Regions from separate parts of the Candidatus Clostridium stratigraminis genome, predicted to be linked through region 1. Evidence: a T-box and tRNA genes for the amino acid it is inferred to sense, from the RefSeq annotation. Region 1 holds a T-box; the other holds one or more tRNA genes.
What was found. The T-box of region 1 lies ahead of asnS (asparagine--tRNA ligase). A T-box ahead of a tRNA ligase gene usually reads a tRNA of that ligase, here a tRNA-Asn.
Positions count from the first base shown of each region.

Region 1 (4,434 bases):
GTAGGCTATGTAGTCCCCTTAATCTTTATGGCAGTTAATCTGGGTATTCTAAAATTACAAGAAAAACAGAGAACTGAGATTCTGGACACTATCTATAAATATAAGAAAAATCTAAAACTCTTTTATAAAATGATAAAATTAATTGAAGAGAAAAATTTTCATTCAAAGCTATTAAATGAAATTAAACATGAATTTATAGGCGATAAATTTAAGGCTTCTAAGGCAATAAATAAGCTGAGTAAAATTTCAGATAAAGTTTCTGATAGGCGTAATCTTTTTAGCATTCTGCTTAATGTAATTTTTCTATGGGATTTTCATTTAATTGTACAACTGGATAATTGGAAAAAACAGTATGGAAGGTTAGTAATGCCTTGGCTTAATGCTATTGGGGACATGGAAGCCTTATCAAGCTTGAGTATAATTGGATTTGATAACCCTGAATGGACCTTACCCGTTATAGATAACAACCTGAAAGTAAGAGCTATAAATACAGCTCATCCCTTATTGCCTAAAGATGCCGTAAGTAACGGCGTAGATCTTAATAAAAATTCTAGTATATTTTTAATAACTGGCTCTAACATGTCAGGTAAAAGCACATACTTACGGACTATAGGAATTAATCTCGTCCTAGCCTATGCAGGAGCAAGCGTTCGTGCAGAGGAATTTTCCTGTGGTCTTATGAATATATATACCTGTATGAGAATAAGCGATAATCTTGAAAAAAGTATTTCTTCTTTTTATGCGGAAATAATTCGAATTAAAAAGATTGTAGCTGCAGCGAAAGGTGGAGAAACAGTATTCTTTCTATTAGATGAAATATTTAAAGGAACAAATTCTTTAGATAGGCACATTGGAGCTGAAGCACTTATTAATATGTTAAGTAAAGAAAATACACTTGGCATTATTTCTACACATGATCTTGAACTAGGGGATCTGGAAAACAAAAATCAAAAGGTGGAAAACTACAATTTTCAAGAATATTACAAGAATAACGAAATACATTTTGATTATAAATTAAGAAAGGGTATTTCAACTACAAGAAATGCTAAATTTCTTATGAAGCTTGCTGGGATAGAATTTAAGGAATAACGAAGGAGTGGGATGTATGAGGTATCAAATTAGACAAAGAGTATTAAGTATGGCGGACAGTTTTACTATTAAGGATGAATTTGAAAATGATAGATTCATAGTAAGAGGAAAATTTTTTTCCTTTGGTAACAAACTAAGAATATATGATTTAAATGATAGAGAGGTTTCCTACATTGAGCAGGAAATGTTTCATTTTCTACCAAGGTATAATATTTTCTTAAATGAAACTTATGCTGCTACTGTAAAAAAAGAAATGAGTTTTTTTAAGCCTAGTTTTTATATTGAAAGTACAATGGGGAATTATACCATTGAAGGAGAAATCTTTTCACATGAGTTTCAAGTTTTTAAGGATGGAAGAGAAGTTGCGCATGTAAGTAAAAAATGGTTTTCCTTTTCAGATACCTATGGTGTGGAGATTGAAGATACAGAAAATCAAGAATTTATGCTGTCACTTGTAATTGTAATAGATCAAATATTATATGATAACAAAAATAAGTAATAAGTCATATGGCTACCATTAAAATTTGACATAACATATTTAAATGTGTATAATGAATTAAAATTATATAAGTAAAACTTTGATGAGAAGAGTAGCTATTATGCAGATTTAAAGAGAGCTGTGACTGGTGGAAACACAGTATGAAGCTTTTAGCGAAGAACAGCTCTGAGTTTCTAACTGAAATCCATGGATAGTAGGCTTAGACGTAACCAATGCGTTATTATTGGAAAGTATGATACGTACTTTTTAAGCTGGCTTTTTTAAGCAATCTGGGTGGCACCGCGGAATTTACCTTCGTCCCATTAATTATTTAATGGATGAGGGTTTTTTTATTTCATATTTTCTTTAGATGTATTTGTTTATAATATGTCTATATAAGTAACTTAATGTACATAGTAGCTAATAATTACTATGTACAGTATAAAACTTTAGGAGGGAATTAAAATGGAAGGTACAGTAATAAAGCAGCTTTACAGAGAAACTGGAAAGTTTGAGGGACAATTGGTAAGATTATCCGGTTGGGTTAGAACAATAAGAGCATCTAATGCTTTTGGCTTTATAGAGCTTAATGATGGAAGCTTTTTTAAAAATGTTCAAGTAGTATTTGAAAGTAATTTAGAAAATTATAAAGAAATATCTAAACTCCCAATAAGCTCATCTATTTCAGTAGAGGGTATATTAGAACTAACTCCAGATTCTAAGCAGCCCTTTGAAATAAAGGCAAAGAACATAATAATTGAAGGACTATCTCAATCAGATTATCCACTGCAAAAGAAGAGACATTCGCTTGAATATTTAAGGACAATTGCACATTTAAGACCCAGAAGCAACACATTTTCGGCAGTTTTTAGGGTTCGCTCAATTGCAGCATATGCAATACACAAATTCTTTCAGGAAAGAGGTTTTGTGTATGTACACACCCCAATAATAACTGGGAGTGATGCTGAAGGTGCTGGAGAAATGTTTAGGGTTACAACCTTAGATTTAAGCAATATACCTAAGGATGAGAAGGGTGCAGTAGATGCCTCAAAGGATTTCTTTGGAAAACCGACAAATTTAACTGTTAGTGGACAGCTAAATGGAGAAACCTTTGCCCTTGCCTTTAGGGACATATACACCTTTGGACCTACCTTTAGAGCTGAAAATTCAAACACTGCAAGACATGCAGCTGAATTTTGGATGATTGAACCAGAAATGGCCTTTGCTGACTTAGCTTATGACATGGAAGTTGCAGAAGCTATGGTGAAATACATTATTACCTATGTTATGGAAAATGCTCCAGAAGAAATGGAATTTTTCAATAAATTTATAGACACAGGTTTAATGGAAAGATTAACACATGTTGTTAATTCTGATTTTGGTAGAGTAAGCTATACTGAAGCAGTTGAGATTCTAGAAAAATGCGGAGAAGAATTTGAATATCCAGTTAAATGGGGCATAGATCTTCAAACTGAACACGAAAGATATTTAACTGAGAAATACTTCAAAAAGCCTATTTTTGTATACAATTATCCTAAAGATATTAAAGCATTTTATATGAGAGCTAACGAAGATGGAAAAACTGTAGCCGCAGCTGATCTTTTAGTACCAGGAATTGGAGAAATCATTGGCGGAAGTCAAAGAGAAGAAAGGCTTAAGGTTCTTGAAGCTAGAATGGAAGAACTAGGACTTAATAAAGAAGATTACTGGTGGTACTTAGAACTAAGAAAGTATGGAGAAACTGTACATTCAGGTTTTGGACTAGGATTTGAAAGAATACTTATGTACCTAACTGGAATGTCAAATATTAGAGATGTAATACCATTCCCTAGAACTACTGGAACATCAGAGTTTTAGTATTACTTTTATAAAAAACAATGCCCTCTTAAGCTAGCTGTCGCAAGTTTTGTGACAGCTGCTTTTCATTTTTGACATAATTATTTTTTAGGGTTATACTAGTTTGCAGAATGTTCACATGCAAGGAGATAAGATGTTTAAGTCGATAAATTATTGTGATTTAAAAGGAAATTTTGCATTAATTGATGTAAGAAGTCCTATGGAATATAAAGAAGCTACAATTCCAGGTGCTATAAATATTCCTATTTTTGATAATGAAGAGAGAAAGGAAATAGGTTATGTTTATGTAAATGAAAATGTTGAGAGAGCAAAATATTTAGGAGTACAGGCTGTATCCAAGAAATTGCCTAAGATTTACAATGAAGTAAGTAAGCTAGATAAAGAATATGATAAACTTATACTTTTTTGCGCAAGAGGTGGAATGAGAAGCTCAAGCCTCTGCGGCCTTTTAACAACCTTAGGACTCAATACCTATAAGTTAAGTGGAGGATATAAAGCCTACAGAGGATACATTAATGAAATGCTGCCTAAAGAAAATGAAAAGGTTAAATATATTGTTCTTCATGGAAAAACTGGAGTTGGAAAGACAAGGCTCTTATATAACTTAAAGAGAAATGGTATGGATGTTCTAGATTTAGAAGAGGCTGCAAACCATAGAGGGTCTTTATTAGGCAGCGTAGGATTAAAAGGTGAAAGAAGCCAAAAACACTTTGAATCTTTAGTATTCAATTCCTTAATTCAAAGGAAAAGTAACTTTATTTTTGTTGAAGGTGAAAGTAAAAGAATAGGAAATATAATTATACCAGAGTTTATATATAGTAATATGGAAGCAGGCATACACCTGCTAGTTGATGCTGATATTGAATATAGGTGCGAGTTGATTTTAGAGGAATACACAAAAAAAGAAAATTCCAAGGAAGATATACTTAAGTCATTAGATTTACTTAGTAAATATATCAGTAATAAAAATATTAGTAAATATAAGGATTTTATACTTAATGACAGGTATT
Region 1 covers NZ_JBJHZZ010000014.1:42,724-47,157, reverse strand. Annotated here, with positions in the region: gene ACJDUG_RS14930 (MutS family DNA mismatch repair protein) at 1-1,089, shown strand, start outside; gene ACJDUG_RS14925 (LURP-one-related/scramblase family protein) at 1,106-1,588, shown strand; T-box leader at 1,659-1,893, shown strand; gene asnS (asparagine--tRNA ligase) at 2,033-3,424, shown strand; gene mnmH (tRNA 2-selenouridine(34) synthase MnmH) at 3,558-4,434, shown strand, end outside.

Region 2 (4,434 bases), on a different contig from region 1:
AATCAGTTCCAGGCTTACAGAAAAATTCAAGTTCCATCTGTTCAAATTCTCTTGTTCTAAAAATAAAATTACCTGGAGTAATTTCATTTCTAAAGGATTTACCTATTTGAGCAATTCCAAAAGGAACCTTCTTTCTAGAAGTCCTTTGAACATTTCTAAAGTTTACAAATATTCCTTGTGCAGTTTCAGGTCTTAGATAAATTTCATTTTTAGAATCCTCTGTTATACCCATAAAGGTTTTAAACATTAGATTAAACTTTCTTATATCAGTAAAGTTTTTCTTGCCACACTTAGGACAAACAATATTGTGCTCTTCTAAATAAGCTTTAAGCTGCTCATTTGTCCATCCATCAGCACTAGCTGCTTCAGCTCCATTTTCAGTCATATGATCCTCAACTAGCTTATCAGCTCTAAATCTAGCCTTACATTCCTTGCAATCCATTAAAGGATCAGAAAAGCCACCTACATGTCCTGATGCAACCCACACTTCACTGTTCATTAGTATGGCGCAGTCCACCCCTACATTATAAGGACTTTCTTGCACAAATTTTTTCCACCATGCTTTTTTAACATTGTTCTTAAATTCTACACCTAAGGGTCCAAAGTCCCAAGCATTTGCAAGTCCACCATATATTTCTGATCCGGCAAATACAAAGCCCCTTCCTTTTGCAAGTGCTACTATTTTATCCATAGTCTTTTCAACAGCCATTTATCTTTTCCTCCTTTTCATTATTACTAATTAGTCTAGTCAGCACGGTGTAGTCTAACTTGCCGATTATTAATCGGCAGACTACCCGTAGAAGCCCATTTAGGACTTTTACCTCCTTTTAGTGGTCACACTGAGTAGTTTAAGACTACTCGTTTATATTATTCCAATTAAAAAAGGACTACTTACCATAAGGGACGAAAGAATTTTCTTCCGCGGTTCCACCCTTGTTGGCAAATGCCCTGCTTTCACATTTAAATCATTCAAAAGTTCCCTTCATATTAGGTCTTTAGCTGCTTACACCACCGCAGCCTCTCTATAAAAATTCTAATATTACTCTTCTTTCTCATCATGATATATAAAATTATATTCTTAATTATAACCTATTACTTAATATTGTCAATGCTATAATGTTTCTTTTGGGTTTTTATTTCCAAAGTCCTTCATATTGTCAAATATATCTTTTCTTCCTATATTTTTTGTTTTATATCTTTCTTTTCTTATTTTTATTACACCATAGACTATGACTGCTGCGCCGAACATTAAAGCTATTATTTGAGAAATTAAATCAGGTATATATTTAGAAACTAGATTATCGCCAGTAACCATATTTATGGCAGTATATATGAGAATACTTGCTCCAATATATACTATTATCCCATACTTTTTCATTAGGTTAGCTACAAATTTAGCTCCAAAAAAAATAATAGGTATGCTAAGAGATAGTCCAAAGATTATGAGCCATATATTGCCTTTGGCTGCACCGGCTATAGCCAGAACATTATCTAAGCCCATACTTAAATCTGCTATTATTATATTTGATACAGCTTTCCACAAACTTTTACTAGCATTAATTCCACTACCTTCCGAAACATCCTCCATATTTAATAAATCCCATGTTATTTTTATAAGTAATATTCCTCCAATTAGCTTTATTGGCAGCCATTCTATTGACATAATCAGCGAAATAATACATGTAAATATAATTCTAAGAAGTACTGCTCCTGCAACACCAATTAAGCTTGCAATTTTAGCCTGCTTCTTTGGTAAATTTCTTATTGCTAAAGCAATTACACTTACATTATCTCCAGAGAGAGTAATATCCATTATAGTAATTTGAAGAATAGAAAATAGTATTAGCCATATATTATCCATTATTACACTCCTCATTAGTTTTATGTACAAAAAAGCAATGTCATTTAAGACACTGCCTTTATTTTATTTATAAATTAAAATATTATACTAATAAATATGGCTCCATGGAGAGGGCTCGAACCTCCAACCCTTCGGTTAACAGCCGAATGCTCCGCCATTGAGCTACCATGGAACGTTTATTACATTAGTTATTATAGCACATAATGTTAAAATTTCAAGAGCTTTTTAATTAAAATTCAAAACAAATGTAACTTAAAGTACCATAAGCATAGCTTCTATGAAGAAGTTTTGGAAGTTTCCCTTCTTGACCGCTTCCCATAGCTATAAACATTGGAGCTATGTGTTCTTCTCTTGGTACAGCCATTTTTGCATTAGGGGCTAATTCTTGATAATTAAACAAGTTTTTTAAATTATTTTGTTCAACATTTTCTATAAGCCAATTATCAAATTCTATTGCCCAACTTTTAGTTTCTTTTGCATACCAATCCACTGTTCTTAAATTATGGACCGTAGACCCGCTTCCTATTACTAATATATTTTCTTTTTCAAGTTCCCTTAATGCTTTTCCTATTTCATACTGCTTTTCCATAGGTAAAAATGGATTTACAGAAACTTGAACTACGGGAATATTAGCTTCTGGATACATTATTTTAAGTATATCCCAGCTTCCATGGTCTAATCCTCTAGTCTTATCAAGTTCACTTCTTATACCCTTCACTTCTAACAAACTTTTTATTTTATTAGCAATTTCAGGTGAGCCTTTTGCATTGTATTTTATTGAATATAGCTCCTCTGGAAATCCATAAAAGTCATAAATCATATCATAGGTATTTTCTATTGATGATATTGTAGTTATTTCACTCTCAAAGTGTGCTGTAAATATTACAATAGCCTTAGGCTTTATGCCCTTTGCTAAATCCTTTAAAAAATTAGTATAATCATTTTCTTCTATTGCAAGAGTTGGTCCACCATGACAAACAAATAGTGACATAATAAAGCCTCCTTATTATCAAATTCAACTTACTTACTTTGTGTAACTATGATACAATATTGAATTCTATCTTGTCAAGTAATAGTTGTAAAAATTTAGGGGTTGAGGCAAAATGTTTTTGCCTCAACCCCTAAACAATCGCTAATTACTGAGCGATGCTTTTTCCTGCTTTGGAAAGCTTCCATATTGCGATAAAATTACTCCTGCGAACATTAATCCGCAGCCAATATAACCTCTTGCGCCTAAATTTTCGTGAAGTATAATTAATCCACCTATAGCTGCAAATACAGATTCCATACTTAAAACGATGGCTGCATGTGATGGTTTAGCATTTTTCTGCCCTACTACCTGCAAAGTATATGCAATTCCAACAGAGCAAATTCCACCATAAAGTATTGGAATAACTGCTTGGGATAATCCAATCAAAGTGTTTTTCTCGAATATAAAGGCTGCAATTAAACTTAATATGGAACAAGTTAGAAACTGTACAAAAGATAATTTTAATGCATCTACTTTTTTCGTAAAATTGTCTATTAGCAATATGTGAATGGCCCATAGAAAGGCTCCTATAAGCTCGTATATATCTGACATTGCAATTGTGAAACCTTCTGTGACGCTTAAAAAATATAATCCAATAATAGCTAGTATAACTCCAACCCAGGTAGCTTTATGTATATTATGTTTTAAAAATATTCCAAAAACAGGAACAAGCACAATATAAAAGCCAGTTATAAAGGCTGCTTTTCCAGCAGAAGTTTCAACCAGACCTATTTGCTGAAGTGATGCTGCAAGGAAAATTACGCATCCGAGTATAACACCGGATTTCCAAGGGCTTGTTGAAACAGCTTCCTCTTCCGATAGAGCCTTGCTTTTTTCCTTTTTTAAGGACACTAATAATAGTGGGACTAAAGAAAGGCTGCCTAAGGCAAATCTTACGCCATTAAACATAAATGAACCTACATATTTTGAACCGATTCTCTGGGCTACAAAAGCAAATCCCCAAATTGCCGCAGCTAGTAAAAGTAAAAGACTGGATTCAACTTCTTGTTTTTTCATTTCTATTTCCCCCTGTATTCCTAGTTATACACAACAATTATTAATTGTTGTTCCCCTCACAATATATTGTATCAGCAATTAATGAATTTGAGAACCCCAGGGCCTTGCGGTGATTGTCTTTTTATTAATTGCTTATTATTGCAAAACTGGGGCTTACTCATAATTATAAATTTTAGAGTGTTTCTTTTGGATTCCAAAGGTGTTTTTTTAAGTCAATGGATCCATCTTTTTTAAAGGTTATTCCCTCTGCTTTAAGTATATCTCTTTGCAGCTGTTTTGAGCCAAAGGCATATTCTGGAGCCATCTCTCCTAATCTATTTACCACCCTATGGCAGGGCAGATGAAGTTCATTAGGTGCTGCTTTCATAGCCCATCCCACTATTCTTGCAGATCTTGGTTCACCTATAAGCTTTGCTATTTGTCCATAGGTTGCTACCTTTCCCTCAGGAATCTTAAATACAATTATATAAACACGCTGAAAAAAATCCTTCATTTTTTCCCCTTTCCTTAAAAAGTATGTCCTAAG
Region 2 covers NZ_JBJHZZ010000028.1:3,144-7,577, forward strand. Annotated here, with positions in the region: gene ACJDUG_RS17440 (glycine--tRNA ligase) at 1-709, opposite strand, end outside; T-box leader at 897-1,065, opposite strand; gene ACJDUG_RS17445 (TerC family protein) at 1,112-1,861, opposite strand; tRNA gene ACJDUG_RS17450 (tRNA-Asn) at 1,959-2,033, opposite strand; gene ACJDUG_RS17455 (DODA-type extradiol aromatic ring-opening family dioxygenase) at 2,091-2,852, opposite strand; gene ACJDUG_RS17460 (DMT family transporter) at 2,994-3,908, opposite strand; gene ACJDUG_RS17465 (MGMT family protein) at 4,081-4,401, opposite strand.
Region 2: it encodes a tRNA-Asn, which carries the amino acid that the T-box ahead of asnS (asparagine--tRNA ligase) is inferred to sense. The anticodon was not compared.